DNA from 3 places in the Blautia sp. AF17-9LB genome. Region 1 is predicted to be linked to each of the others. Evidence: a T-box and tRNA genes for the amino acid it is inferred to sense, from the RefSeq annotation. Region 1 holds a T-box; the other regions hold tRNA genes.
The links. A T-box is a leader RNA that pairs with one kind of tRNA and senses whether it is charged. The one in region 1 lies ahead of DWX00_RS06435 (proline--tRNA ligase), so its partner is inferred to be a tRNA-Pro.
Positions count from the first base shown of each region.

Region 2: it encodes a tRNA-Pro, which carries the amino acid that the T-box ahead of DWX00_RS06435 (proline--tRNA ligase) is inferred to sense. The anticodon was not compared.
Region 3: it encodes a tRNA-Pro, which carries the amino acid that the T-box ahead of DWX00_RS06435 (proline--tRNA ligase) is inferred to sense. The anticodon was not compared.

Region 1 covers NZ_QUGU01000004.1:215,376-225,799, forward strand. Annotated here, with positions in the region: gene DWX00_RS06415 (YeiH family protein) at 1-719, shown strand, start outside; gene DWX00_RS06420 (Cof-type HAD-IIB family hydrolase) at 775-1,590, opposite strand; gene DWX00_RS06425 (alpha/beta hydrolase) at 1,922-2,752, shown strand; gene DWX00_RS06430 (hypothetical protein) at 2,773-3,045, shown strand; T-box leader at 3,125-3,427, shown strand; gene DWX00_RS06435 (proline--tRNA ligase) at 3,611-5,314, shown strand; gene DWX00_RS06440 (NUDIX hydrolase) at 5,389-5,892, shown strand; gene DWX00_RS06445 (dicarboxylate/amino acid:cation symporter) at 6,017-7,315, opposite strand; gene rfbD (dTDP-4-dehydrorhamnose reductase) at 7,315-8,160, opposite strand; gene DWX00_RS06455 (MATE family efflux transporter) at 8,373-9,704, shown strand; gene DWX00_RS06460 (dicarboxylate/amino acid:cation symporter) at 9,867-10,424, shown strand, end outside.
Region 2 covers NZ_QUGU01000020.1:41,314-51,737, forward strand. Annotated here, with positions in the region: gene DWX00_RS17050 (MATE family efflux transporter) at 1-284, opposite strand, end outside; gene DWX00_RS17055 (MarR family winged helix-turn-helix transcriptional regulator) at 268-732, opposite strand; gene DWX00_RS17060 (ABC transporter substrate-binding protein) at 759-2,090, opposite strand; gene DWX00_RS17065 (response regulator) at 2,149-5,355, opposite strand; gene DWX00_RS17075 (Cof-type HAD-IIB family hydrolase) at 5,874-6,659, opposite strand; tRNA gene DWX00_RS17080 (tRNA-Pro) at 6,759-6,832, opposite strand; gene DWX00_RS17085 (PcsB-like coiled-coil domain-containing protein) at 7,069-8,364, opposite strand; gene DWX00_RS17090 (RsmF rRNA methyltransferase first C-terminal domain-containing protein) at 8,555-9,988, opposite strand; tRNA gene DWX00_RS17095 (tRNA-Ser) at 10,161-10,246, opposite strand.
Region 3 covers NZ_QUGU01000003.1:121,108-131,531, forward strand. Annotated here, with positions in the region: gene pheT (phenylalanine--tRNA ligase subunit beta) at 1-1,073, shown strand, start outside; gene DWX00_RS04770 (histidine phosphatase family protein) at 1,079-1,726, shown strand; gene DWX00_RS04775 (aldo/keto reductase) at 2,045-3,070, shown strand; gene DWX00_RS04780 (AEC family transporter) at 3,067-4,011, shown strand; gene DWX00_RS04785 (glycoside hydrolase family 2 protein) at 4,119-5,921, shown strand; gene ilvN (acetolactate synthase small subunit) at 6,043-6,549, shown strand; gene ilvC (ketol-acid reductoisomerase) at 6,708-7,727, shown strand; gene DWX00_RS04800 (sporulation initiation factor Spo0A C-terminal domain-containing protein) at 7,885-8,241, opposite strand; tRNA gene DWX00_RS04805 (tRNA-Pro) at 8,507-8,580, shown strand; gene DWX00_RS04810 (LacI family DNA-binding transcriptional regulator) at 8,676-9,704, shown strand; gene DWX00_RS04815 (extracellular solute-binding protein) at 9,996-10,424, shown strand, end outside.

The DNA of each region.
Region 1 (10,424 bases):
TCGGCGCACTGATCGGAAAAGCACTTGGACTGAACTGGAAGACGAGCAGCCTCATCAACGCCGGCACGGGTATCTGCGGCGGTTCCGCGATCGCGGCAATCGCGCCGGTCATCGAGGCGACCGATATGGACATTGCCTATGGCCTCTCCGCAACGTTTTTATTTGATACGGTCATGATCGTCGTATTCCCGATCCTCGGTCACTGGATGGGCCTTTCGGATGCCGCGTTTGGCCTCTGGGCCGGAACTGCGGTCAACGACACATCAAGCGTCGTTGCCACCGGTTACGCATTCAGCGAGGCCGCCGGTGATTTCGCAACCATGGTAAAACTGACACGGACCCTCGCCATCATTCCGGCCGTCCTGGCATTCGCCGCCATCAACGTACATCTGAAACGGAAGGCGCAGGCAGCAGAAGGAACCGCCGTAAAGGTAAGCATCAAATCCATTTTTCCATGGTTTATCTTAGGTTTTCTCGCCATGTCAGCACTGACCTCCTTAGGTCTTATCCCGGCAGGCACAGCAGCCGCATTAAAAACCATCAGCAAATTTCTGATGGTAGCCGCCCTTGCGGCCATCGGCCTGAACACCGATTTCAAATCCCTCTGCCGCTCCGGCGCAAAGCCGATGCTGCACGGATTCATCATTTCGCTGCTGGTAGTCCTGGTAGCGATTGCAGTCGAATTTGCGATCGGCATTGCGCCGCATGGGGTACTGTAAAGAAACAGAGAATTAAAAATCCAGGCATCCGTATAGGATGCCTGGATTTTTTAAATCAAAACGGGTTTGTCGTTTCCTTCAAAAACGTTTTCAAAACCTGCAGCACCCCGTTCTCCCAGTACGGCGGGCAGGTGTGTTTTACTGAGGCGATGACTTCCGCTCGGGCGTTGGAGACGGCGTAGCTTTCGCCGGCGTTCTGAAGCATTTCGATGTCGTTCAGGTTGTCGCCGAAGCAGCAGACTTCGTCTGGGGTAAGGCCAAAGTAGTTCATCAGAAATGAGAGACCGGTCCATTTGCTGACGCCGCGGGCGTTGCAGTCCAACCATTCCTTACCGGCGACAGCGAGTTTTGCCTGATGCTTCCACGCCGGGATGAAATTTGGGGAGCAAAGCTCTTCACAGGAGGTTGGATGGTAGATCGTGAATTTGATAATGTCCTCGTTTTCTACCTTCGACAGATCCGGTACTTCGCGGACATCGAAGCCGTAGGAGTCGCGGAGCCAGTGAAACATGCGGCTTCCGGCATCTTCGGCGAGGCAGTAGTCCGGGGTGGCGGCAAAGCAGTTGCAGGACGGAAGTTCGTCATATACCATGCGGCACATGGATTTCCAGAGTGCCGTTTCCATCGGATATGTTTTCAGAATCTTTTCCGGTGTGCGCACGACAGTTCCGCCATCGGAGATGTAGAGCAGGCGGTCCTTGATCGGAGCGAAAAGCTTCTGTTCACTGGAAAACTGGCGGCCGGAACAGACAACAAAATGGATGCCCTGGTCGACAAGCCTGGAAACAACAGTCATATATTCCGGGTCGATCAGAAGTGTGCCGTCTTTGACGAGCGTTCCATCGACATCGGTTGCAATCAACTTTATCATAATAGAAAATCTCCTTATCTTGTCACAGAAAAAATTCAAACTATAGCAAGACCAGAAAATAACGCAAAAAAGGCAGTGCTGCAGGGCGCGAATTACAAGGAACGGATTTGAAGGCGTACCGGGGTACGACGAAAATCCGTGACGCAGTAATTCACGTTCTGCAGTGCTGAATTTTTTGCATTATTTTCTGGGATTGCTATAAACAAGATTATATCGTGAATTGCTTCGGGGTGCAAGCCGGAACCGGAGGAACGCAAAACTCCACGTTGACGAAATGCGGAAATAAGGCGTAAAATAAAGAAAAATATATATCCACAGGGGGATTTTTATTATGGCATTTATTCAGGTAAGCTTCATGTCAAAAACTTTAATGCGCACCGTACCGCTGCAGGTTATTCTGCCGGTCGACAAATTTACCTTTGGGCAGCCGGAGCGCGAGGAAAAACCGTTTAAAACGCTGTATTTGCTGCATGGCATTTTTGGGAATGAGACAGACTGGGTTCATGGAACCAGAATCCAAAGATGGGCAGAGGAGAAAAACCTTGCCGTTGTCATGCCGGCCGGCGAGAATGCGTTTTATGTGGATCAGCCGTCCATCGGTGCCATGCACGGACAGTTTATCGGAGAAGAACTGGTTGAGATTACAAGAAAAATGTTTCCACTGTCCAGAAAAAGAGAAGACACCTTTATCGGAGGTCTTTCCATGGGTGGTTTTGGCGCACTCAGAAATGGCCTGAAATATCACGATACCTTCGGGGCTGTGATCTGCCTGTCCGGTGCACTTCATGTGCTGGAAAATCCGGAAGAGAGCAGAGCGGACAGCTTTGCACATGAAGAAGGTTATTTCGGAAATCTGGTCGAAGCAGCAAAGAGTGACAAAAACCCGGCTGTTCTTATCGAGCAGTTAAAGGAAGCACGGAAAAAAGATCCGTCTGTCAATGTGCCGACCGTATTCCAGGCGTGCGGAACAGAGGACGGACTTCTGGAAGTAAACCGTCTCTACCATAAACGGATGGAAGAGAGCGGCATGGACATTGTCTACTATGAGAGTAAGGGTGGCCATGAATGGGATTTCTGGGATGAGTGGATCAAAAAGGCACTGGACTGGCTGCCACTTGAGGAAAAGACGGAAGGCCTGAACAGCGGAAACGTAAATGTTTAAAGGAAAAAGGGAGACAGGCAATGCCAGAAACGAGAAATGACGAATTGTACCGTGCGTTAAAACACAACGGTTACCCGGACGACTTCTGCCGGGAAATTGCATACCGCCAGATGAACACCGATTTTACCGCCACGCGGATGCTCGGCTATCTCTACCGCGTCACAAGCCCGCGCGCCGAGGACGTTGTCGATGAGATGCTGGCTATCCTGAGTGACCGCAAAGCATGGATTGAGAAAAAACAGTCTGAGGAAGCCCAGGCGGCGATCAGCAGAATGTACCGGGAAGGCCTGTAACCTGGGCGGGCGTTTATGCAGAAAAAGCAGAAGGAACGGGCTTGCATTCTTTTCCGGTTTCTGCTACAATCAGTGCAGTGAAAAAGCGAAGAAAAGAAACAGTAGCGACAGAGCGCATTCAGAGAGAAAGCGGCAGGTGAAAGCTTTTTGCAGAATCTATCGTGAACCGGTCTTGGAGCTGTGCACCGAAGAGAAGAAAATCCATCAGGAAAAATTTATTTCGTAGGCTGCACCGGGATCTCCCGTTACAGAGAAGGTACAGAGAGCAGAGATCACGCGTATTACAAAATACAAAAATCGTGGGGTACAAATGTTCTGTGTCAGAGTGCAGGAGTTTTCCTGAATTTAGGTGGTACCGCGGATAAAAAAATTCGCCCTAAACTGCAGCTTGCGGTTTAGGGCTTTTTTTCTGTTTGAAAACTGCGCATCGCATTCTCGTTACTTCAGTGATGAGTTAGATGCGTAAAATGTTGACTAAAAGCTTAAAATCGGACAGGCTGGAATGTTCTCGCGTCTGGAAGACTTCAGATGTTGAAAACCCAAAGAATAAGGAGGAAATCAGAAAATGAAACTTGAAAAATTAGTAGGAGAACGCTTCAAAGAAAGACCTGCTGACTGTGTCATCGACAGCCATGCTATTATGGTAAAAGGCGGATACATCAAATATATGGCAAACGGAATCTATTCTTCCTATCTGCCGCTGCGTCGCATTGTGCGCAAAATCGAGCAGATCCTGCGCGAGGAGATGGACAAAATCGACGGCCAGGAAGTGCAGTTCCCGGTTGTCATGCCGGCTTCTCTGTGGGATGAGTCCGGCCGTTACGATAGCATCGGCGATGAGCTGCTGCGCTTCACAGACCGCAACAATGCCAAAATGGTACTCGGCATGACCCACGAGGAGGCAGCCGTACACCTTGTACGCGAGTATGCACAGAGCTACACCAAATATCCGTTTATGATCTATCAGATCCAGACAAAATTCCGTGATGAGGCCCGTCCGAGAGCTGGACTGATCCGTGTGCGTGAGTTTACGATGAAGGATGCTTACTCCTTCCATACCAGCCAGGAAGATCTGGAGCAGTATTACGAGAAATGCCACGCAGCATACGAGCGCATCTTCGAGCGTGTCGGCGTGCCGGAGGTGGTATCTGTCAAATCCGATTCCGGTATGATGGGCGGAAATATCTCCCACGAGTTCATGCTTCTGACTCCGGTCGGAGAGGATTCCATCGTTCTGTGTGATTCCTGCGATTACAGAGCCAACATGGAGGCAGCTGAGAACATTTCAGATATCGCAAGAGACGCAGAATCCGCTGCACTCGAAAAGGTTTATACACCGAACGTCCACACCATTGAAGACGTCTGCAATTTCTTCGGAGACGAGACAAAGAACTCCTGCAAAGCCGTTGTTTATCAGCAGAATGTTGATGATAAATACGTTGTCCTTTTCATCCGCGGCGATCTCGAAGTCAACGAGACGAAGCTGGTCAACTTCCTCGGCGAGCAGGTTCACGCAGCCGTGATCACCGAAGAATGCGGCCTGAACGCAGGCTACATCGGACCGGTGAACCTGAAGGTGAACGGAGATGCCGTTGTCCTCTACGATAAATCCCTCGAGGGAAGAAATAACCTTTCCTGCGGAGCCAACGAGGCAGAGCATCATTACAAAGGACTCGACATGGAGCGCGACGTTCCGAATGCCGAGTATCACGATTTTGCAAAAATCCAGGAGGGCGGCATCTGCCCGAAATGCGGCAAAAAGACTGTGAAGATCTCCAGAGGTATCGAGGTCGGAAATATCTTCCAGCTTGGAACCAAATATACAAAATCCATGAATATGACCTATGTCGATGCAAACGGCGAGAGCAAGACCCCGATCATGGGATGCTACGGTATCGGTGTCGGCCGTCTGGCAGCATCGGTCTGCGAGGCACATCACGATGAGTACGGCCCGATCTGGCCGAAAGCTATCGCTCCGTGGCAGGTACACCTCTGTGCAGTCCGCGTCGATGACGAGGGAGTCAGAGCATATGCGGACAAGCTGTACGAGGATCTGCAGAATGCAGGCATCGAAGTGATCTACGACGACAGAAGCGTCAGAGCCGGCGTAATGTTTGCCGATGCCGACCTGCTCGGCATTCCGCTGCGCATCATCGTAAGCCCGAAAAACATGAAACAGGGCGTTGTCGAGGTTGCATCCCGCGATAAGACTCTGAAAACACAGATTCCGCTGGAAAATGTGATGGAAGAGATTAAACAGTATCTGTAATGATTCAGAACCATGCGAAAGGGAAGAAAAATCGCGATGGGGCTCGGAAGAAGTTCGACAGGAGAAAACACGATATGGAACTCTGGGATATCTATGATGAAAACAAACAGCCGACCGGCCGCACGATGAAGCGGAATGACTGGCATATGAAGCCGGACGAATTTCACCTGACGGTGCTCGGCGTAATCGCAAGACCGGACGGAACCTTCCTTATCACAAAACGTGTCATGACGAAAGCCTGGGCACCGGGCTGGTGGGAGGTTTCCGGCGGCGCGGCACAGGCAGGAGAGAGCTCTTGGGAGGCCGTGCGCCGTGAGGTCAGAGAGGAAACCGGACTCGATGTGAGCAAGGCAGACGGCGGCTACCTCTTCACTTACCGGCGTATCAACCCGGATGAGGGAGACAACTACTTTGTCGATGTCTATCGCTTCGTGATGGATGTCAAAGACGAGGATCTTCACCTTCAGGAGGAAGAAACGGACGGCTACCGTTTTGCTACGTTGGACGAAATCAAAGGATACGCCGCAGAAGGAAAATTCCTGCATTACGACAGCATCCGCCAGGCATTTGAACTGTAACAGAGAAATGAGATAAGAAAAACGCGTTCCCGCCGGAAACCACAGGGGTTTCCGAAAACGGGAACGCGTTTTCTTAGCCTTAGAGCGTGTCTGAAAAAGGCTTTTCGCAAGCAGTTAATTGCAGTTAATTGCGATTGAATACTTCGCGGTTGAGCGCCTTTTCCTGATGGCTGACAATCGTTGTGCAGACAGCATCGCCTGTGATGTTGACGGCGGTACGCAGCATATCGAGAATACGGTCGATACCCATGATAAGAGCGATACCCTCCGTTGGCAGTCCGACGGAATTCAGTACCATAGCCAGGGTAACAAGTCCGACGCTTGGGATACCGGCGGTACCGATGGAAGCCAGTGTTGCGGTAACAACAACCGTTGCGAGGTTTGCCGGAGTCAGATGAATACCGTACGCCTCTGCGATGAAGATGACAGCGACACCCTGCATAATGGAGGTACCATCCATGTTGATGGTTGCGCCGAGCGGAATGGTGAACGAAGAAATCTGCTTCGAGACACCCATCTTTTTGTTCAGCGTATCAATCGACATCGGGATTGTCGCGTTGGAGGTTGCGGTGGAAAATGCAAATCCCATAACCGGAAGGAATTTCTTCACGAATTTAATCGGATTCAGCCGTGTGAATACGAACAGAAGAACCTGATAAATGACGAAGCACTGCAGTGCCAGCGCCAGTGTTACATTTCCCATGTATTTCAGCATCGGTGCGAACGCAGAAAAGCCGACCGTTGCAAAGGTACGTGCAATCAGACAGAAAACGCCGACCGGGGCCACCTTCATGACCGTCATGGTCATTTCCATCATGACATCGTTAAACTGGCTGATAAAGTTGGAAACGACCGAAGCGCGGTTTCCGAGCTTTGCCAGCATTACGCCGACAAACAGGGCGAATACGATGATGGGAAGCATATCGCCGTTTGCCATGGAACCAATCGGGTTCTTCGGGATGATGTTGAGCAGTGTATCCACCAGGCTGACGCTGGAATCTGCTGCTGTCGAGGACAGGTCTGCTTTCTGAACCGCACCCATGTTAAGTCCGAGACCCGGGTGAATGAGCAGGGCGGTTCCAAGTGCGATGCAGACGGCAAGTGCTGTGGTAACAAGGTAAAAGCCGATCGTTTTTACGCCGACCTTTCCGAGGGTTTTGCTGTCTCCGATGGACATACTTCCGCAGACGAGGGAGCAGAAGACAAGCGGTACGACAAGCATCTGCATCAGGCGGATAAAGCCCTGTCCGATGACATACAGCACACCTTCTACGATGACGGTGTCCTTGATATAGCTGGACGGGATCCAATAGTGAATCACCACGCCGAGCAGCGCACCGGCCAGCAGGGCAATAAAAATCTGGGTGGAAAGCCCGGGCTTCTTTTTTGACTTTTCCGTTGTTTCTTTTCTGTTTCGGACCATTATTCGATTCCTCCGGTTTCTTCGAGATATTCTTTCAGTGCCGTTTTCCAGTCGAGCGGCTCAGGAATACCGGTCAGGCGGAGCATCATGTTGTCCAGAACAGAATAGGTTGGGCGGACATCATCGCGTGCGACAACCGGGTAGAGATCAAGATCACCGGTTTTTCCAGTATACTCGAGGATGGTTCTTGCAAACTCATAGCGGCTGCAGCTTCCGGGGCAGACAACGTGGTACAGACCATACTCCTCGCTGTCGATAAAGTGGCAGATCACGCGTGCAAGCTCAAAAGCACTGGTCGGAGCCGCATACTGGTTGTTTGGAACCTCCATCGTGCCGCCTTTTGCCGCATTGCGGAGTACTTCATCCACAAAATCGCGGCCGATCCCGTAAATCCAGGAGCTTCGGATGATGACAAAGCGGTTCAAAAGCTGTGTCAGGATTTTCTCTCCGGCCTCTTTTGATTTTCCGTAGATCGTACGCGGATGCACGGTATCAAACTCGTTGTACGGGATGCGGGATTCCTTGTCGAAAACATCATCCGTTGAGATCTGAATAACCTTTGCGTCGATATCATTGGCGGCAAGCGCTACGTTGCGCACACCGATGGCATTGACACGATAGGCTTCGTCGATGTTTTTTTCACACTCGGCAACGTCGGTCATACCGGCGCAGTTGATGATAACGTCGGGACGGTTGACATAAACGAACTGTGTGACTTCATCGATTTTGGTAATATCAACCTCGTGAATATCCGTCGGAAGAAGCTGATATTCCACACCCTCCAGCAGTTCCAGAAGGGCAGTACCGATGTGGCCTTCGGCACCTGTAATCCATATTTTTTTCATAGGTTCTCTCCTGTCCTTGATTTATATACAGAAAAACTGTAATTGTATTTATTTTACCTGTGGACTTTACAGAAGTCAATAAATTATGGAAAGTCTCTGTGCAGAACCGGAAAAAAGTGGTATCATTTCTGTATATGTCTGCGGTGTAAGACTGCATATCTGCTACAAAAGAAGGAGGAGTATTTTTGAAAAAGAACAAATATGAAATCGACATGTGCAACGGCACGATTATGGACAAGCTGATTTCCTTTTCGCTGCCGCTGATGGTGTCCGGCATTCTGCAGCTGATGTTCAACGCGGTGGATATCATCGTCGTCGGACGGTTCAGCGGAAGCCAGGCGCTTGCGGCTGTCGGATCGACAACGGCGCTCATCAACGTGTTCATCAACCTGTTTATGGGAATCTCGCTCGGTGCGAATGTGCTTGCGGCGCGGTATTATGCAGCGGGGCGCGACTGGGAGATGTCGGAAACGGTACATACATCGATCATGCTGGCGCTGATCAGCGGCGTTGTGATGGCGTTTGTGGGCGTATTTTTTGCAAAAGGCGCGCTGGAGCTGATGGATACACCGGCGGATGTCATTGATCAGTCGGCATTGTATATGAGAATTTACTTTATGGGAATGCCGTTTTTCATGCTGTACAACTACGGTGCGGCGATTCTGCGTGCCGTCGGCGACACGAAGCGGCCGCTGTATTTCCTGATTGTATCGGGTGTGATCAACGCTGGTCTGAATATGTTCCTCGTGATCGTGTTCAGTCTCGGCGTGGCAGGTGTGGCGATTGCAACGATGGTTTCGCAGGCGATCTCCTGCGTGCTGGTTCTGCGGTGCCTCTATAAGAGCGAGGGAAGTTATCAGCTCCGGTTCTCGAAGCTGTGCCTGAAAAAGGATTACATCATCCCGATTTTCCAGGTCGGCATCCCGGCGGGTATTCAGAGTACCGTTATCAACTTCTCGAACGTGCTGCTGCAGTCATCCGTCAATTCCTTCGGTTCGATTGCAATGGCAGGCTACACGGCGGCCAACAATGTGCTGGGATTTTTATACACCTCAGTCAACTCCGTCACCCAGGCGTGCATGAGCTTCACAAGCCAGAACTACGGTGTCGGAAAATACAAACGAATGGATAAGGTGCTGATCGACTGCCTGATTCTCTCCAGCGGCATCGCACTGGTGATGGGTGGCGGCGCGTATCTGTTCGGTACGGAAATCCTGCAGATTTACACTGGGGACCCGGAGGTTATCCGCTGCGGTATGGAAATTCTGTCGATCACGACGGTTCCGTATTTCCTCTGCGGCATCATGGACCTCTTCCCGGGAGCCCTGCGCGGTATGGGATGCTCGGCGGTGCCGATGATTCTGTCCGTCATCGGAACGGTCGGAACGCGAATCGTGTGGATCTTCGGCATTTTCCCGCAGCACCGCTCGCTGTATGTGCTGTTCATTTCGTATCCGGGATCGTGGATCATCACGATTATCATGCAGGTGATCTGCTATCTGATTATGCGGAAGAAAGTCTACAGCCGGGCAGCAGCCGTATAAAAAAGAGAAAAAAGACAAAAAGCCAGAAAAACCGCGGATAAATCCATTTTTAGGTGGAATTATCCGCGGTTGTGTGATAAGATGGCTGTATGCGAAGAGGCAGGTAGAAGATACAGGGACACCTGCCTCTTACTCTGTGAAAAAGGAGAGAAGAGAGAACATATGAAAAAGTTTTATGCATGGTATCAGAAGCATATTACAGGTGCGATCTTTACCGGACTGCTTCTCGGTATCTTAACCGGACTTCTTCTGGCGGACCGCTTTACGCCGATTCTGACCGTAACCGGCGTCATCGGCGGCATCTACATGAACGCCTTGAATATGATGATTTTCCCGATGGTATTCTGCTCAATTGTCATGGGCATCTGCAGCATCGGAAATGCAAAAACGACAGGTAAGATCACCGGCTACTCGATGATTTTCTTCCTGTGCACCACCGCGATTGCAAGTGCAGTCGGCATTATCATTCCAAGACTGATCCGCCTCGGAAAGGGAGTCCATTTTGAGATGGCAACTTCCGATATCCAGGCGACCGAGATGACCAGCATCCTCGACACGATCAAAAACCTGATCCCGTCCAACCCGGTGAAAGCATTTGCGGAGGGCAACATGCTCCAGGTACTCGTGTTCGCTGTCGTTGTCGGCTTTACGCTGATTGCGGTCGGAGAGAAGGGACAGCCGCTCTTAAACGTGATCGACTCCCTGAATGAGGTCTGCTTA
Region 2 (10,424 bases), on a different contig from region 1:
CCGGCCTTATCCGGCTTGCCCTCGCCGATGTGCTGGCCGATCATAACGGTCGAACCCATCGCAAGGCTGGTGATGATAAGTGTTACCATCTGCATGAAGTTGCTTCCGGTTCCGACAGCGGAAATACTCGACGCATCGCCGAACCAGCCGACCACGAGAAGGTCGACCGCACCGTAAGCCGCCTGCAGAATCAGCGCGCCGAGCACCGGCAGCGCAAAGCGGATCAGGGACTGGAAAATCGGTCCCTCTACAAACGATACTTCTTTCTTATTTTCTTTTGCCATTGTTTTTCACTCCTTTTATTCCCGGCATCGTTTCCTGCATCCGTGTGATTGCATGCACAAATTCGTCCACCACCGCGTCGTCCAGATCTGGCAGGCGGGATGCCCATTCCCCGTGAAAGTGCGTCACGCGGAGTTCCACAAACTCTTTTCCCTCTTCGGTCAGTGTCAGGTTGATCACGCGCTTATCTTTTTCATCCGCCTGTTTCACGAGAAGATTTCTCTCCTCCAGTTCCTGCACCAGCTTGGTGATGCTCGGCAGCGTTGTGTTCATATAGCTGCTGATGTCGCTGACGCGGCAGAAGCCCTGCTTTTTCTGAATCTCACTCACCGCATCCAGCACATGCACCTGCCGCGGCTTCATACCGTCCGGCAGGTCCGGGAGCTTCTCGATCAGACGCTTTGCATCAAAACACGCATCCAGGAACTGCTTTAATTTTTCCTGTGTCATGGAAAAGGTTCCTTTCTGTTTAAAAATTAGTTATCTTTAGTAATTACTTTTGATAAGTATAGCAGGAAATGAAAAAATGTCAAGAGGGAACTGATGCTAAAAAAGAGCTGATTGAAAGTTCTGGCAATGCCAGATTCTTTCATCAGCTGTGTTTCATCCATTTCCCCTGACAATAATCCGTGAACAGCCTCAAGACTGGCATCAAATGATTTTTGAGCAGAATATCGGATATAAACAGAATTATTATTAATTTCATCTTCCAGTCCAGGTACATCTTCCATCATGTTTGGAACATCTACATTTAATGAAATTACACCCTTTCCATCTGCGATCAATGTTTGTCCTTCTTTTGAAATCATACACTCCAGGACATCGAATGCCAGGTCCAGTTTTTCCTGATCTTTTTCCAGTTCTTTGTTAAATGCAATATTCAGAGAAGGGGTCATATTTATAAAAGCTTCATCCGAAATCTGTGAAAAAAACGGTATACGAGTTAATTCTGCATCCATCTGTTCCTGAAATTCCTGCATAAGTGCCGGATAACCATGAAACATTGCTGCTTTTCCCTCAAGGAACATCTGCGTTGCAGTATTAATATCGACGCTGATATCATCACTTGTAAAATGTGAGTCCTTCAAAAATGTATTGGTTTCTGAAAAAATACGTTTCCATAACGCATCATCAAACGCGATATCCCCTGATGCACTTTCAGCTGAGCTTCTCCATTCGATTCCATCCAGACTCATGAATTCCCCAATTGCACCTGTCTGAATCACCTCATGAGCAGACCAGTCTTCTGCAAGATCCAGGGAATACGGTTTTATACCATTATCATAAAATTGCTGGCATGCCTGTACATATTCCTTATAGTTTTTCGGTATCTTGATTCCATACTGTTCAAACAATGTCTTGTTGGCAATAATCGTCTGCGGTATACCGCAGATAGGAAGCCACTGAATCTCATTTTTTGAATTTTTATAATATTGCAATGCATAGGAGTAATACCTGGAAACCACGTCATAAGAAGCAAAATCCATTAGATATGGCTCCAGATCCTGTGCATCTTTTCCAGAAAATCGACGTACGGTTATGATATCCGGCAGTTCACCATGTTCCTCAAAATAGCTATATAAATCGGTATCATTGTTACCGGTAATAAACTCAATATCCTGATCTGGAAACTGCTCATGGATATAGGGTACAATATTTTTCATTAAACGATTTTCCCACAGATACACGGTAAGGTGATCGTCATTTTTAGATACTGCTTTTTGAGATTGTCCACAGCCAGACAAAACAGTAATTGCTAAAAGCACACCTGACAGTAATGCTATCAGACATTGTTTTGCCTTTTTCATCCTCGTATTTTCCTCATTCTTTCCTGATAAAATCATTAATTCAATAATTGGGAAACAATTACAGCCAGTTTTCCAGAACATCATTCAGCTTATTCATATCCAGCGGTTTCGCGATATGTCCATTCATGCCTGTATTTTTTGCCAGCTGTACATCTTCTGCAAAAGCATTTGCTGTCATGGCAACAATCGGTAGTTTTCCCTGTTCACCCGGAAGGCTCCTGATTGCTGCGGTTGCCTCATAACCATTCATGACAGGCATTTGGATATCCATAAAAATAAGGTCATACAAGCCTTTCGGTGAAGCTTCTACTTTTTCAACTGCAATTTTTCCATTTTCTGCCGTTTCCACTTCCGCCCCTGTCATCTGCAGAATTTCAACAGCAATTTCTCTGTTTAACTCATTATCCTCGACCAGCAGAATTCTTTTTCCTGTGTAATCTGCTTCAGACAGCTCATCCAGATAATTTCTTGCTGTTTTTTCTTTTCTGCCAGAAGTAAACTGCCGCAATGTAGCCGTCAAACGGGAACGGAACAGCGGTTTTGCAATAAAAGCATCTACGCCTGCAGCCTTTGCTTCTTCTTCGATCTCGCTGAATTCATAAGATGTCAGTACAATAATGGTAATCTCTTTCCCTATCCGTTTCCGGATCTGTCTGGCTGTTTCAATTCCGTCCATATCCGGCATTTTCCAATCTAAAATAACAGCAAAGTAATCATTTTTTAGCTCATGATGTGCATAACAGCGCTCAACGGCTTCTCTGCCGGAGAGAACCCATTCGCCTGTAATCCCAATCTCCTTCAATGTGGCAACTGTACTTTCACAGCATGTCTTATCATCATCCACAACCAGAACAGGTAGATTCATCAGATTTCTGTCCTGTTCTTTTTCTTTTTCCTGAAGTTCCAGATAAATTGTTACTGTAATTTTAGTTCCCTTATGTAAGGTGCTTTCCACTTTAATATTACCATTCATCAGGTTCACAATATTTCTGCTGATTGCCATTCCCAGACCTGTTCCCTGGACTCTGGTTGTCCGATGGTCATCTGCGCGGCTGAAAGGATCAAACATGATTTTCTGGAATTCCGGTGACATACCGATCCCATTATCCTCAATCGTAAATTCATAGCATCCAAGTTCCGAAAATCCATTTGGCTTTTCCTCTATGGAAAAAGTAATATTCCCGCCATCCGGTGTATACTTGACCGCATTACTCATCAGATTCACAAATACCTGCTGGATTCTCAGGCTGTCACCACAGACACTCTCATGTTCAATGTGATTAATGTGTATATCTAAATTGTGTTTATGTTCATCAATCACCGGTTTTGTGAGTGTTATAAGATTATCCACCAGATCTGGCAGATTGAAATCCTCCTGTGCCAGCGTCATTTTTCCACTTTCAATACGTGCCATATCCAGCACTTCATTAATCAGTCCCAGCAGATGACGGCTTGATTTTGTAATTTTGCTGAGACATTCAATGACTCTGTCCTGGCTCTCAATATTTGCTCCTGCAATTGCTGTCAGGCCGACAATGGCATTCATCGGTGTCCGGATATCGTGTGACATATTGGAAAGGAATTCTGTTTTCGCACGGTTTGCATTTTCTGCAGACCGGTAAGCCTCTTTCAGTGCCTGACGGGATTCAATCTCTGCTTTCTTCTCCTGTGTCACATCCATGGATGCCAGCAATACCTTTTCCAGCTTTCCATTCTTCCATTCCAAAGGAATATAAGAAGCGATCTTATAAGTCTTTTCATCCAGGCTGCAGTACTCAAACTTATAAATATCATTTTCACTTTTCAGATTCTTCCGGATATTTTCCGGTGCGATCAGGATGTCCATAGTTTCCAATGGTTCCAGTGTCTTATACTTTTCAAGAACCTGCATCTGAAAATCATGATAGAATCCCAAAGGTTTATATAGCATCTGTCCATTCAGGTTATAGAATTCATATCTGTCATTTTCCAGATCACAGACAACAAAGCGGTCAACCAGACGCACAATACTCTGAATCAGCTGCTCCATGGAAGCATTATCCGCTGCCATCTGCAGATGCCGTGCGCTCTCTACCTTTGTCTCTGTGATATCACGCAGAAAGATCATGGCATATTCTGAATCCTCTATTTCGCCACGTATGACCACATTGCGGACCCATCGTTCTTCTCCATTCAGAGTGATACGGCACTCTAAAGCCAATTCGGTTTCCAGACCCTTCAGCCTTTCTGCAATATAACCACGGTCGTAAAAAGAGGATACCGCCTTCTTATCTGTCTCCACAACATAGGAATCCACAAAATGACGGATCAGTTCATCCCATGTATGACTCTGTTCAAAGACTGTCATCAGGGACGGTTCAACCTTAAAGGTATCAAAAGTATTCGCTTCCAGATTTACATAATACTCACACAGGTCTGCTTTCGTAAAAGCCCGGTGGAAAGCAGCAGATTTTTGTGCCTGCATGGCCTCTTTTTTTTCCGCATCAATATTAATAAAAATCCCGGCAATCCTGCTGGCAGAACCATCCAGACGGCGTATTACTTCTGCCGATGCCCGAAACCACTGGTATTGATTATCCTTCATTCTCATACGATACTCTACCTGGTATTTTATCTGGTTCGTCTTATCCTTAATTGCCGCCTGAAGCTGCACCATTACTCTTTCTTTATCCTGTGGATGCAGAAGATCTGACCAGGATTCCAGTTTATTCGGAAAGTCCAGAGTGTCATGATAGCCAAGCATTTTTCGGAATTCATGACTCCAGTTTGCATTCACAATCTCACTGTTTTCGTCACAGTCAAAATACCAGAAGCCGGAACAGATAGCCTCATTGAGCAGTGTCAAATTTACATGATCCCAGTTGACCTGTACGGACATAACCCAGATCTGTCTGCCCGCCTCATCTGTCGCATCCTCTTTACAAAGCCGTACATTTTTCACTGTACCGTCTGCTGTAAGGATCTGTGCTTCCCCTGTTCCGTGAAGCTGCAAAAAACGGTCTCGCTCCAGTCTATCTTCCTCGTCATAAAAGAAGTTTCTCAATGAGCCTTTTGTCTGTTCCATGAAAGTATCGAATGTATATCCTGTACTATGCAACAGCAGATTATTCACAGACAAAATAGACAGGTTTTGGTCATAAGATCCTGTCATTATACCTACCCCGCCATTATTTTCCAGTGTTTTCTGTACGGCCTGTGACATAGCCTGTGTCTGTCCCGTTACAGCCTCACCTAAAGAATATATTTTGTCTTCATACTTTTCCATTTTATAAAAATCCTCTCTCTGTTTTATACTTCATTATCCTGCTTTTATCTGTATACAGAGAACCTGTCCCTGCCAGTTTTACATTTACGTTATAATATCCTACAAAACGTGAAAAACAGGTATACGGATTTGAGAAGTTGCAACCACTACACACAATATTCACACAAAATTCTCTTTATGTTTTCAATTTTTATAGGCTTTGCCAAGTGAGCATTCATTCCTGCTGCCAGACACTTACTCCGATCGTTCCTGCTGTAAAACGGTATCTGAGGCTTTTTTTATTTATCTGATTTTTTTCTGTTTCCATGGAACTTCTGAACGCTCACCTCCTGGTATCATTACAAATATACATAAAAACTCATTTTTATATTACCATGAAATTTTTTACTTTGCAATGCACATACCTTTTCAGACGCTGCTTTTCTTGTTTCCTTTTTCAAAAAATTGCAACCAAAGGGGCGCACCTGAAAATTTCTTTTCAAATGCGCCCCTTCGCTTTCTTTTTTTCTTTTTTTCTGTCAGATCAATCCGTAATGCTCCATCGCCTTTGCCACGCCGTCCCGCTCGACGGTATCGGTTACGTACTCTGTGTACGGATCCAGAATCTCATCATGTTTTCCAAGCGCAATGGTGTGTGCGCCGCACCGGAACATGGTAAGGTCGTTGCTGCTGTCGCCAAATACGTATGCATCTTCTTTCTCCAGCTGAAACTGTTTCAGCGCATAGTCCACAGCTGTTCCTTTGCTGCAGCCGTGCGGAACGATTTCGTATACACCGCCGCGGCGATCCATGATATCAAACTCCTGCTCAAATTCACGGTACATACGTTCTATATCAGACTGTGCATCGGTTACGATACAAAATTTATCGTAAATGATTCCTTTTGTCTCCGCTGTCTCCGCGAGTCCGATTCCGACAGCTGCGAAATAGGCACGGGTCTGCTCGACCTCCCGAAAACGGGATACCTCCGACGAAAAATAAACATTATCCGTTCCCTCCAGAATCATGCCGATCCTGCACTCCTTTAAAATAACCGGGATTTCCTCACAGCGCTTTTTCGGAATCGTCTGATGCATCAGGATTTCGCCGTCCCGGCGCAGATAGGTCCCGCAGCCGCACAGAAATCCGGAAAACGGAAGCTTTTTCAGCTCCTCGGGCAGCTCCGACCAGGTGCGGCCGGTATTAATAAACGTAAGATTTCCTTTTTCCGCTGTCTTTTTCAATGCATCGAGCGCGCTCTGCGGAATTTCTTTTGTAATCTCACTCAGTAACGTTCCATCAATATCAAAAAATAATGCTTTCACAAAAATTTCCTCCTCGTGTACTGTTTCCTGTTCTCTTTCTGACATACGAAAAAATGCCGAAGCTCTTGATTGTCAAGGCTTTCGGCATTTTCATTCCAGTCGAAGCGACGGGATTCGAACCCACGACCTCTGCGTCCCGAACGCAGCGCTCTACCAAACTGAGCCACGCTTCGATTTTATTTGTTTTCTGAACTCTCGTCCTTCAACAATAGCTATTATATATGATGTCTATAGGAATGTCAACACCTTTTTTGAATTTTTTTTAATTTTTTTTATTATTGCTTCAAAAGGTACATTTTACACAGGTTTGCGGCCTTTTTGGTGTTATTTTAGAATGACAGTTTCTGAGAAAGTCAAAAAAAGAGATATGCCGGAAGTTCTGTTCCGGCATATCTCTTATCTTTGTTTCTCAGCTCAGCTGATATACATCTGCATACTGCACGCCGAAGCTCAGCGCCTCGGAATGGCTGCTGCAGAAGATGTCTACGTGGCCGTAAGCGGTTCCGCGGTCTTCTACCGTGTAAACCTGGCCGTTGATCATCAGTTTCGTTCCGAATGGTACACCGCCCATGGCGATCGTTCTTCCTGCGGTCGGTGTGGTTCCGCTCGCGGTGGATCCGCCGGACCACTGTCCGGTACAGATGGAACAGGAGCAATAGCCTGTCAGTTTAAATCTTCCAAGGTATGTTCCGCTGGAGGAGCTGCTGGAAGTATCTGACGCGGATGGACTCCCCGTTGTCGTGGAGGATGCGCTGCTGTCCGAAGAACTGCTTCCGGAGCTGCTGCTTGTATCGGTATCTGCTTTCGCTGCGGCATTTGCTGCTTCTGCGGCTGCGACTCTTGCGGCCTCGGCTGCCTGTTTTCTGGCGGCCTCAGCCTCAGCTTCTGCGGCAGCCTGCTGTGCGGCGGCTGCTGCGGCTGCTTCCTCTTCTGCTTTCTTCTGCGCTGCAATCTCCTCTTCTTTCGCCTGACGGATCAGGTCATTGATTGCATCTGCTTTGCTGTTGATTTCATCTACCAGTGCACTCTCGCTGGATTTTGCATCGTCCAGCTCTGCGGAGTAGGTACGGAGTTCCTGATAAGCTGCTGCGTACAGCTCCTGAATGGCTTCCTGCTGATCGCTGCTCTGCTGCTGCAGTTCTACGATCGCTGCCTGCTCTTCCTGCACCTGTGTTTCTTTTTCTTTTACCTGGTCTACCGTGTCCTCATACTCCTGCATAAGATCGCGGTCGAAATCGGAAATTTTCTGTATGTATTCTGCCCGGCTGATCAGCTCTGAAATGCTTTTGGAAGAAAAGAGCATTGCCATGTATCCGTTTCCGGAGGAATTTTCATACATATACTGGATACGGAGCTTCATCGCCTCGTACTGCTCTTCTTCTTTTGCTTTTGCATCTTCCAGATCTGCCTGAATCTGTACCAGTTCGTTCTGCTTCGCATCATACTGATCCTGAAGCTCCTGCAGACGGTTCTGCAGATCGTCCAGCTGCTGGTTCAGTTCGGAAAGATATTCTTCTGATTGTCCCTTTTTGGAATTGAGTTCGTCAATCCTGCTCTGTATGCTGTCAAGCTGAGACTGTGCGGCAGCCTGTTCTGCCTGAGCATTTGAAATTTTCTCCTTTGTACTGGCACCATAGCATGGCAGAACGGTTGCTGCCGTAAGCACTGTGGCCAAAACCAGGCTGAATAATTTCTTTTTTTTCATGTCGTACACCTCATACTTATTACGTTCTGTTGCTGATTGTCACTCCAAGTTACTGCGGAAAATGGGCCTTTTTTCCCGCCGTACTTTGCCATTATAACACAAGTATGTCTGAAATGAAAGTCTTTTTTAATTTCTGTTAATAACTTTGTAATATTTCGACGTTTTTCCTGCAAAAACTGGCATGATTTTTCTACTTTCTCCATCCAACAGGGTACTTATTTTTCAAGGTTCCATTGACCAGTTTGCCCCATCCAAGGCCGAATCCATCGACGCAGACCAGCTTCCAGCCCGACGGCGATGCGGTCTCTCCCGGCTCTACGGAAATTGTCTCACCGTGGAGATATTTTTCGGTACGCTCGTCATCTGCCTTTAAATTCATGTAATCTTTGAACTTGTCCGCGGAGAGTGTCACGGCAAACGGCTGTGACGGCTCGAAACGGTCTTTTTTCAGTTCACCGAGATACAGACCGTTCCGCAGGAAATGAAGATTCCGCACGCCATCCGGCAGGGACGGGGAATGGTATACTTTTCCGGCGCGGACTTCCAGTTCCTCCACCGGGATCGGTGCTGTCATCCGGGACAGGAAATCGGAAAGGATCTGTTTTTCTGCTTTCGACGGACCCGGTGCTTCCGTTCCGCGGTCTTTTTTCCGGTTTTTCTGTTTTTTGTTTTTCTTTTCGATCGGTTTTTCTTCTGTCTCATAAGGAATGGCTTCGCCTTTTTTGCGGAACAGGGCAAGGTAATGGCCCTCGCCGTTCATTTTATGCGGCCAGATGCGCACGGTCTTTTCGATCTCCGGATCGCCGTTTCCCCAGACTGGATTGCCTTTTGAAAAACCTTCGTAGCCTTCCATCTCGATCAGTTCCATTTCCGGGAAGTTTTCCAGAAGGAAAGAAACGGTTCCCTCGTCCTCCTGCGGGGCGAAGGTACACGTCGAATACATCATGAGGCCGCCCGGACGCAGCATTTTGACAGCATCCGAGGTGATCTCGCGCTGCAGATCCGCAAAGAAATCCGGCCTCTCCGGGGTCCAGGTGCCGATGACTGCCTCGTCTTTCCGGAACATGCCCTCGCCGGAGCACGGTGCATCCACGAGGATTTTATCGAAGAAGCCCGGGAAGACGTCTGCAAGGCCTGCCGGTGTCTCATTGGTGACAAGCACGTTTTCACTTCCGAACAGCTCCAGATTGCGCAGCAGTGCTTTGGCGCGGGCGTTGCTGATGTCATTGGCGACGAGAAGGCCGGTTCCTTTCAGGCGCGCATTCAGCTCGGTTGCCTTGCCGCCCGGTGCGGCGCAGAGATCGAGCACACGCTCACCCGGTTCGATCGGGAGGCGGGACGCCGGGGTCATGGCGCTTGGCTCCTGCAGATAGAAGACGCCTGCCGCATACAGCGGAGACTGGCCCATGCGCATGCCGTCCGGCACGAAATAGCCGTTTGGAATCCACGGAATTTTCTTCCACGTTCCCGGAACAAGCGGCGGGAAATCTTCGGTCCGGCATTTTTTTGTATTCACACGCAGCCCGGCTGTGCGGGGTGCGTCGTAGGAAGTTAAAAATGCATCAAATTCATCGCCCAGCATGTCCTGCATGCGGGTCAGAAATTCCTGTGGTAACTGCGCCATGTATTGTCTCTCCTTTTTATTTTGCTTTGTTGTGCATCGGTCCCTTTTCGTGAACTGGCGATGCTTTTTCTGTCTTTGTTTCTTTTGTTTTGCATCTATTTCATAATTTCTCACAGAAAAAGAGACAGCTTTTTCGATTTTTCAATCTTTTTGCTGTCTCTTTTTTGCATAGCGGAGAAGAAGGGATTTGAACCCTTGCGCCGTTTCCGACCTACTGGTGTTCGAAGCCAGACCCTTCAGCCTCTTGGGTACTTCTCCGTATTTTGTCAAATACATCATATATTATAGTGCTTTTTTCGGGATTCGTCAATGATTTTTTCGATGGTTTCCGATGGAAATACGGGGATTGTATTTTTTACGGAAATATTCGAAAGTGCAACTTACTCAAACAAATAATCTTCCTCAGGCAGCATCCCATCCCGATGCTGCCTCTTCT
Region 3 (10,424 bases), on a different contig from region 1:
ATGAGCTGACCATCCAGGTTCCGGCTTACCGTGAGGATATGCTGCCGGAGGGAGAGAACGATGTCGAGCGCTATCCGGACGTGGCAGAGGAAGTCATCCGTATGTACGGCTACGATCACGTAACTGATACCTTCCTTTCCGCTGCACAGGTAACGATGGGCGGCTACAATGAAGAGCAGAAAGGCGAGTTGGCACTGAAGAATACCTTATGCACCATGGGTATCTACGAGTGCATGCATTACTCCTTCTTCTCCCCTGCAGATCTGGATCTTTTGAAACTGCCGGCAGATGCAAAAGAGAGAAATGCCATCGAGATCATCAACCCGATCAACCAGGATCTGTCCCTGATGCGTACCACACTGGCAGCTTCCATGCTGAATGCCATTTCCAGAAATGAGAAACAGGGCACCCTTGAAGGAAGACTGTTCGAGGTAGCAAGCATCTACATTCCGGAGTCCCTGCCGCTGACATCCTACCCGGATGAGAGAAAAGTTCTCTGCGTCGGAACCTTCGGAAACAACGAGAGCTTCTTCACGATGAAGGGCATCGCCAACACCATCGCCGAGAGCATGGACATTGAGTTCACCTACGAGCCGGTTCAGAAATCCTTCCTGCATCCGTATCAGGCAGTGAAAGTACTCTGCGAGGGTACAGAAATCGGATACTTCGGAAAAGCAGCATACGATATCCAGAACGAGCTGAGCATGCGTACTTCCGCTTACATCATGGAGCTTGACTTAAAAGAGCTCTCCAGATGGTACGGCAAAAAACGCACCTTCCAGCCGATCTCCAAATTCCAGGAGGAGAAACGTGATCTGGCATTTGTCATGGACAAAAACATCAGCTGCGGCGATGTAGAGAACTGCATCCGCGAGGCAAACAAATACGTAAAAGAGATCCGTCTGTTCGATGTTTACGAGGGCGGTCAGATTCCGGAAGGCAAGAAGAGCATGGCGTTCACCGTCACCTTTGCACCGAAGGAAGAAGCATTTGACTTCGAAAAAGTACAGAAATTTGTCGAGAAGATCTGCAAGAAACTGCAGAATGAGTTCAACATCGAACTGAGAGGCTGATTTTTATGAAACTTTATATCATACGCCACGGTGAAACCGCGTGGAACGTAGAAGGCAGACTGCAGGGCCAGTCGGACACCGAGCTGAATGAGAACGGTGTCCGTCTGGCGAAAGTGACGGCGGAAGGACTGAAAAATATCCCGTTTGACCTTGGAATTTCCAGTCCGCTGCGCCGCGCAAAGCACACGGCAGAGCTTGTCCTTGCGGGCAGAAATGTGCCGCTTACGACCGACGACCGCCTGATGGAGCTTTCCTTTGGCTCCTGGGAAGGGCTTGGATGCCGGGTAAACAATTTTGAGATTCCGTCTGAACACTTCGACGATTTTTACAGAGATCCGTTCCACTTCCGCCCGGCGGGAGACGGAGAGACGATCCAGGAGGTCTGCGACCGGGCGGAAGCGTTCTATCATGAGCTGACTGCAAAACCGGAGCTCCAGGACAAGACGATCCTGATCGCCACCCACGGCTGCTGCATGCGCGCGCTGCTGCGCAATGTCTATGAAGACAAGAACGACTTCTGGCACGGCGGCGTGCCGTACAACTGTGCGGTCAGCATCATCGAAGTACAGAACGGTGTTTCCACGCTGCTTGCGGATAATAAAATCTATTATGATCCGTCGGACTGCGTAAACTTTTATAAAGAAGTAAAATAAAAAATGATATTCAGAGGCAGACATAAAAGGAAAGTATTTCCCTTTGTGCCTGCCTCTTTAAATCGCGTTTGCCGTCTGACAGAAAGTGTGATACTATAGAAATAACGGATTTTAACACCAGTAGACAAGAAGTCCCCCGTTTCTGAAGCGGTGGGATGAATTGCTAAAAGAAACATAACGGCAGTGGCGGGCGGAGAGAAATCGGTATTCTCCACTGACATGAGGCAAGTCACAGTCGAACTATTTTCGATATGTCAGACTCCGTGAAATACCGACTGTGAGTTGAAACAACGAAAGCGAAAAAGGAGGAACATAAGTATGTCCATGGTAACACTGGGAAGTACAGGAATCTGTGTAAACAAGAACGGCTTCGGCGCGCTGCCGGTACAGCGTGTCACGAAAGAAGACGCTGTTTATCTGCTGCGCAAAGCGTATGACGGAGGCATCCGCTTTTTTGATACCGCGCGTGCCTACAGCGACAGCGAGGAAAAATTAGGCGCAGCGTTTGAGGGAATGCGTGAGAAGGTCTTTATCTCTACGAAGACGATGGCAAAGGATGTGGAGGGCTTCTGGAAGGATCTGGAGACAAGCCTTTCCCTTTTGAAGACGGATTACATCGATATCTATCAGTTCCACAATCCGTCCTTCTGTCCTAAGCCGGGAGATGGAACCGGCCTGTATGAGGCGATGCTGGAAGCAAAAGCACAGGGAAAAATCCGCCACATCGGTATCACGAACCACCGCATGAGCGTGGCAGAGGAGATCATCGAGACCGGTCTTTACGAGACGCTGCAGTTCCCGTTCTGCTATCTGGCAACGGACCGTGAGAAAGCACTGGTACAGGGATGCAAAGAGAAAAATATCGGCTTTATCGCAATGAAAGCGCTCTCGGGCGGGCTGATCACAAACTCCGCGGCTGCATATGCTTTTGAAGACCAGTACGACAACGTGCTTCCGATCTGGGGCGTCCAGAGAGAAAAAGAGCTGGACGAGTTCTTAAGCTACATTGCCTGTCCGCCTGCCATGACGGATGAAATCAAGGCGATCATCGAGAAAGACCAGAAAGAGCTCTCCGGCAACTTCTGCCGCGGCTGCGGTTACTGTATGCCATGTCCGGCAGGCATTGAGATTAACACCTGCGCGCGCATGAGCCTGCTTCTGCGCCGTTCCCCGTCCGCCAACCAGCTCACCGAGCGCGGCCAGGCGATGATGAAGAAAATCGAAGGTTGTCTCCACTGCGGCGCCTGCATGAAGAAATGTCCCTACGGTCTGAATACGCCGAAGCTTCTCGAAGAGAACTACGAAGATTATAAAAATGTACTGGCAGGAAAAACACTGGTATGAGTAATCTGATCTTCAGCCTGAACGCGACGATGCCGATCTTCCTGACAATGATTTTGGGACTTTTCTTTCGAAAGGTTGGTATTCTGGACGAATCGTTCACAAGCAAAATGAACAAATTTGTGTTTAAAATCGCACTCCCGGTGCTGCTGTTCCAGGACCTGTCGGATTCTGATTTCTCCGCTGTGTGGGATATCAAATTCGTTCTGTTCTGCTTCTTTGCAACACTGCTCTCAATTCTTGCGGTATGGGGACTTTCCCATCTCTTAAAAGAGAGAAGTGCAAGAGGCGAATTTATCCAGGCGGCGTACCGGAGCAGTGCGGCGATCCTTGGTATTGCCTTTATCCAGAATATCTACGGAAATTCCGGCATGGCGCCGCTGATGATCATCAGCAGTGTGCCGCTGTATAATATCATGGCGGTTATCGTTCTTGCAGTATTCCGTCCGGAACGGGAGGAGATCACGGCAGATTTTGTGAAAAAGACGGCGAAAAATATCGTGACAAACCCGATTATCCTCGGGATCGCTGCAGGACTTCTCTGGTCGGTGCTTCGCATTCCAAAGCCGGTGATTCTGCAGAAAACGGTGCAGAATATTGCGGTACTTGCAACGCCGCTCGGCCTGATTGCGATGGGTGCGTCGTTTGAGGCAAAGAGCGCGGCAAAGAATATCCGGCCGTCGATTGCTGCAGCTGCGATTAAGCTGGTCGGTCTTGCAGCTGCCTTTCTGCCGATCGCCGTGATACTTGGCTTCCGTCAGGAAAAATTGGTGGCAATCCTTGTGATGCTGGGTTCCGCAACGACGGTGAGCAGTTTTATCATGGCGAAAAATATGGGTCATGAGGGAAGTCTGACGGCAAACACCGTTATGCTCACAACGTGCGGCAGTGCCTTTACGCTGACGTTCTGGCTGTATCTGATGAAAACGCTGGCGTTTATCTAACCGGATTGCGAATATCCGCTTTGATTTTCAGTACACCAAAAGCGTGTCCGGGATTTTGTCCGGGCACGCTTTTATCAATCATAAAAATCAGAAAAAGAGGGAAAAGAATGGACTTCAAAAATGCGGTCAAAGCATTACAGATTGGAAAAAAGGAAGGAAAAAAATTCCGCCTTTCTACGGAATTTGGGAAAAATCCGGAAGAAGAGCTCCCGTTTCCGGAATATCCGCGTCCGCAGATGCGCCGGGAAAACTGGACAAATCTGAACGGATGGTGGGAGTATGCGTTCACGGAAACGCAGAAAATGCCAAAACAGCGGGACGGAAAAATTCTCGTTCCGTTTTCCCCGGAGTGCGATGCGTCCGGCGTGAAGCGGCAGCTGCTTCCAAAAGAATATCTGTGGTACTTCCGCACGATTCAGCTTCCCAAAATTCCTGCCGGAAAACGGCTGCTGCTGCAGTTCGGCGCCGTGGATCAGGATGCGGTAATTTACTGCAACGGAAAGCGTGCCGGAGGCCATCTCGGCGGGTATCTTTCTTTTTCAGTGGATCTTACGCCGTATCTCAAAACGGGAGAGAACGAGCTTGCCGTCAAGGTGCGCGATGAGACGGACACGGACTGGAAGGGCCGCGGAAAGCAGAGCCTTACCCCGGGCGGCATGTTTTACACCGCGCAGAGCGGCATCTGGCAGAGCGTCTGGATGGAATGGGTGCCGGAGACGTATCTGGAACGCATCGTGATCACGCCGGAATATGATACGGCGAGCGTAAAAGTACGGGTTTTCCTCAACGGACCGGATGCGGGACTGACGAAAAAAATTACGGTGCGGGAGAGCGAAGCGCCGGATGCGAAGGTGATCTGCGTCCGGGAGACGAGAGAAAACGAGGCGGAGCTGATTCTCGGTAATTTTGCAGGCTGGAGCCCGGAACATCCGCATCTCTATGGGGTTTCCATTGAAGCGGGAGAAGACCGCATCGAGAGTTATTTCGGCATGCGCAAATTCGGCATTGGAAAAGATGAGAAAGGAATCACGCGTCTTCTCTTAAACGGAAAGCCGTATTTCCAGAACGGTGTCCTCGACCAGGGTTATTGGCCGGAAAGCTTCTACACGCCGCCGTCCGATGAGGCGATGGTTTATGACATTAAGACGGCCAAACGCCTCGGTTTCAATATGATCCGGAAACACCTGAAAGTTGAGTGCGCAAGATGGTATTCCCACTGCGACCATATCGGTATGCTGGTGTGGCAGGATATGATCAACGGCGGCGGCCGGTCGATTCAGACGTTCCTTTTGTACCTTCCGACCGTACTGCCGTTTGTGACAACGGAATTCAGGGATAACTGTTATCCGCTCTTTTCGCGGACCTCAAAAACGGGAAGAGAGTGGTGGAAGCGGGAGTGCCGCGAGACGGTTCATCAGCTTTACAATGCACCGTGCGTGTCGCTCTGGGTTCTGTTCAACGAGGGATGGGGACAGTTTGATGCCAGGGAGATGACAGAAATGGTGCGCGCTCTCGATCCGACGCGGCAGATCGACCACGCGAGCGGCTGGTACGATCAGGGAGCGGGGGACATCAAGAGCCTTCACAATTACTTTCGTCCGTTAAAAGTAAAACCGGAGGAGCGCGCGTTTGCTTTTTCTGAATACGGCGGCTATACGTATCCGGTACAGGAGCATCTCTACTCCGAAAAATCGTTCGGCTACCGCACGTACCAGAACCAGACACAGTACCAGAAAGCGATGAATGCACTGGCAGAAAAGATAAGAGAACTCACAGAACAGGGACTTGCCGCAGCAGTCTACACACAGCTTACCGATGTCGAGGAGGAGTCGAACGGCATCCTTACGTATGACCGGAAGGTATGCAAATGGGAACCACAGGAGGCAAAAGATTTTTGCTCAAAAGAATAATTTGGTAAAATTTTTGTTGACAAAGTGAGGATAAGTTGCTAATATATTGGATAAGGCGTTGGAAGTTGTAAGAAATTGCTGAAAATCCGCGGCGCCTGCGGATGGAGGAAAGTTGGTGTTTATGGAACAGAAAAGAACATTATCCCTGCTGGTGGATAATACGCCGGGACTTTTAAGCAGAGTAGCTGGTCTTTTCAGCCGACGCGGATACAATATCGAGACGATCACCGCCGGTGTGACAGCAGACCCGCGATACACAAGAATGACTGTTGTTCTGTACTGCAGTGATGAAATGATTCTGGAGCAGATCAAAAAACAGCTGGCAAAACTTGTCGATGTGCGGGATATCAAAGAGCTGAAGCCGGACGAGAGTGTCAGACGAGAGCTGATGCTGGTCAAAATCCGTGTGAATGAAAATGAACGCCGCAATGTCATCGCCATCTCCGATGTCTTCCGTGGAAGAATCGTGGATGTGGGACAGGAAAGCCTGATTGTAGAGCTGACCGGAAACCAGTCAAAGCTCGAAGGATTCCTGAATCTGGTACAGGGATACGAAATCCTGGAACTGGCCAGAACAGGAGTGACAGGACTCTCCAGAGGAGCCCACGATGTGCGTTACCTCGATTAACGCAGATCACATTACATACGTTTGCTAGAGGAATGAAATTTTTGTATAGAAAAGTTCATTTCCCTGACAAACAGCAAAAGGCAGAAATGCTTTTCGCTGTATAAATTGACCGACCTGCCGCCGGTCAAGACATTCTATATATTATGGAGGAAAATAAAATGGCAGCAAGACTTTTTTATCAGGAAGATTGTAATCTCTCTTTACTGGAAGGCAAAAAAATCGCAATTATCGGCTACGGAAGCCAGGGACATGCTCATGCACTGAACCTGAAAGATTCCGGCTGTGATGTTATTATTGGACTTTATGAAGGCAGCAAATCCTGGGCAAAAGCAGAGGCACAGGGATTCAAAGTATACACCGCTGCTGAGGCTGCAAAACAGGCTGATATCATCATGATCCTGATCAACGATGAGAAACAGGCTGCAATGTACAAAAAAGATATCGAGCCAAACCTGGAAGAGGGCAACATGCTGATGTTCGCTCATGGTTTCGCTATCCACTTCGGACAGATCGTACCTCCGAAGAACGTAGATGTAGCTATGATCGCTCCGAAAGCACCTGGCCACACAGTAAGAAGCGAGTATCAGGCTGGCAAAGGAACTCCTTGCCTGGTTGCTGTTGAGCAGGATTACACCGGAAAAGCTCTGGACAGAGCACTGGCTTACGGCCTTGGAATCGGCGGAGCAAGAGCTGGTCTTCTGGAGACAACCTTCAGAACTGAGACCGAAACAGACCTGTTCGGTGAGCAGGCAGTTCTCTGCGGCGGTGTATGCGCCCTGATGCAGGCTGGATTTGAGACTCTGTGCGAGGCTGGATACGACCCAAGAAACGCATACTTCGAGTGCATCCATGAGATGAAACTGATCGTAGACCTGATCTATCAGTCGGGATTCTCCGGAATGAGATACTCCATCTCCAACACAGCCGAGTACGGCGATTACATCACCGGACCGAAGATCATCACAGAAGAAACCAAGAAGACCATGAAGAAGATCCTTTCCGATATCCAGGATGGTACTTTCGCAAAAGACTTCCTTCTGGATATGTCCCCAGCAGGCGGACAGGCTCACTTCCGTGCAATGAGAAGAAAAGCTGCAGAGCATCCGTCAGAGAAAGTCGGAGAAGAAGTCAGAAAACTGTACAGCTGGAGCAACGAGGACAAACTGATCAACAACTAATCGGTTTGCTGTCAAATGATCCATATCGGGAGGCTGCCTTTGCGGGCAGTCTCCTTTTTTCGTTCTATCGTTTTATCATAGAAAAAACACTTCCGCGCCATGCATATCCCCCAATATGATAGGGCGCGGAAGTGTTATCTTTTCTGTATTCGTTTTTTTATGCCTCCTGACGACAGGCAGGAAAAGCACGGTAGTATTTGATATAAGAACTTAAAATATCAAAAAATTCGGAATTGGTCGGTTTTGTCAGAACCGGATGCACAGAAAGCGAAAAGAGCAGATCACGGTTTCCGCGGGTCCAGCAGACGGAAATAGCGGTGCGGATGTCTCGTTCGACGCAGGAGGACGATACCTGAAACGTTTGCGCGATCTTTGGGTACAGCGTTTTGCTGACCCGAAGGAGATAATCTTCGTCTTCCATGCATAAAGCGATACCATAGGCGAGATAGCGAAATCCGCGGTATTTTGCACCAATTCCTAAAGAGTGTAGTAGAAAGTAAATTTCAGTTTCCATTACGATGTCTCCTTTTATTCAGTTTTTACATAGTCTTTGCAGACGGGCATGCCAGAGGTGAAAGTTTGTATGGCATACGATTTTCCCCTTTCACTTATGATACGTGGAAAACGTCGAAAAATTACATATTCAGAAAGAAAAAGTGACAATATAGTAAAATAAAAGAGAATATGACACGAAATAAAGAAATGAATGTAATGAAACGGGAGAGGGAAAAATAACATTGATTTTTCAGAAGTTCGCTGGTATAATGAAAACATGATTACGGGGTATGGCGTAGCTTGGTAGCGCGCACGGCTGGGGGCCGTGAGGTCGCAGGTTCAAATCCTGTTGCCCCGATCGGTAAGAGTGTCGTTTTACGGCACTTTTTTTCTTACGGACAAAGACGTGTGCGGAAGAAAAATGAATTGCGCAGAAAAAACAGGGAGGAAGTTATGGGGAAAGTAACGATACAGAGTATGGCAAAGGAGCTGGGATTGTCCCGGAATACGGTTGCCATGGCATTAAAGGATGATCCGAAGGTAGCTCCGGTGACGCGGGAGAGAGTTCTTCGGATGGCGAAAAGAAATGGCTATCTGGGCGAAAATGTATATGTGGAAGAAGTTCGGGCACCGCAGGAGAAGCATTACAATATTATGGTTCTGCGTACGCGGGATGCCGCTGTTTATTGGGACCGTGTCGTGAGCGGCATCTCCGAGGAGGCGAGCCTCAATAACTGTCAGACGCGCGTTGCGGTCGTGACGGAGCGGGAGGAGGCGAACGGCATTCTGCCGCTCGGCCTGAATGAAAATATCGATGCGATCTTCTGCATTAAAATGCTGCCGCCGGAATATATGCAGAAACTGGTAAATCTGGGTTACCGCATCTTTCAGCTCGACCATTACTGCGGCATCGAACAGCGGCCGATGGGCGATATCGTGCGTGTGGACGGTGTGCAGCCGGTGAGTCTTCTGACGTCCCATCTGATCGGGCAGGGCATGACGCGGATCGGTTTCCTAAGTGAGCACAGCAGCACGTATGAGTCGATGCATGACCGGTATGTCGGTTTCCTTGCAGCGATGGAACAGGCGGGCATTCCGCTCGATGAGGAGCTTGTGCGCCCCAATATGGAGAGCGATCATTTTTATTACCCGGAAAATTTTGACAAGATTGTGGCGAGCTACGATACACTGCCGGAAGCGATTGTCTGCGGCAACGATATGATCGCCAAAAGACTGACAGAATCCTTCCGGAAAATCGGCGTGCGCGTGCCGGAGGATGTGGCACTGACCGGATTTGATGATGATGAGGACCGGATGCTGTATCCGTTCTTCTCAACCGTTCATGTCGATACGAAGTGGCTTGGCCGCCGTATGGTGCATGAATTTTTATGGCGGGAGGAGCACCCGGAAGCGCCGAAAGAGCGGATTCTCGTTTCGGGGGAGGTTGTGGTGCGCCGTTCCTCGTGCAAGCGCCAGGGATAGAAAGAAATAGAAAAAACAGGAAAAAGTGAACAAAGAAAGAAAGCCAGGGACGCCCCGGCGGACGAGAAGAAAAACCGTCTGCCGGGGCGTTTCCGGCTCCCTTTTTGCAATGATTCAAATTCGTGCATAAATGCCATGTAGAAAAACACTAATTAGTAATGCAAAATGGTGCATTTAAGGAAAACTAAACTGAACAAAAACGCAAGAATAAAAACCTTGTTAATATCACACATTAAAAAATAATGGTGCAAAATAATGCATTATATCGCCGGAAGGAAAGGAGAGAGCGAAATGCAGAAATGGATGGAGGACCGCTGCAACCTGGATATCGATATCATTGCACTGCCGGGCTGGTCGGATGCAACATCCAAAATTTCCCTTCTGATGGGCGATGAGACACAGCGACCGGACATCATCTGGTGGTGGAACATGGAAGCTGACTATACGAAATGGGTAGACGCAGGCCTTCTGGTGGATGTTTCTCCGTATATGAAGAAATACACCAACATGGTTGACTACTACAACAGCGTAGATCCTGGCGTTATGTTCTATGCATCCGGAGACAACGGAATTTACCGTATCCCGGGCGACGTTGCAGAGCCGGCATGTGAGACTCTGTGGATCTGGAAAGACTGGCTGGACAACTTAGGACTGGCTGTTCCGACTACACTGGATGAGCTCAAGGAAATCCACGGAAAACAGGTAGAGGATTACCAGAAA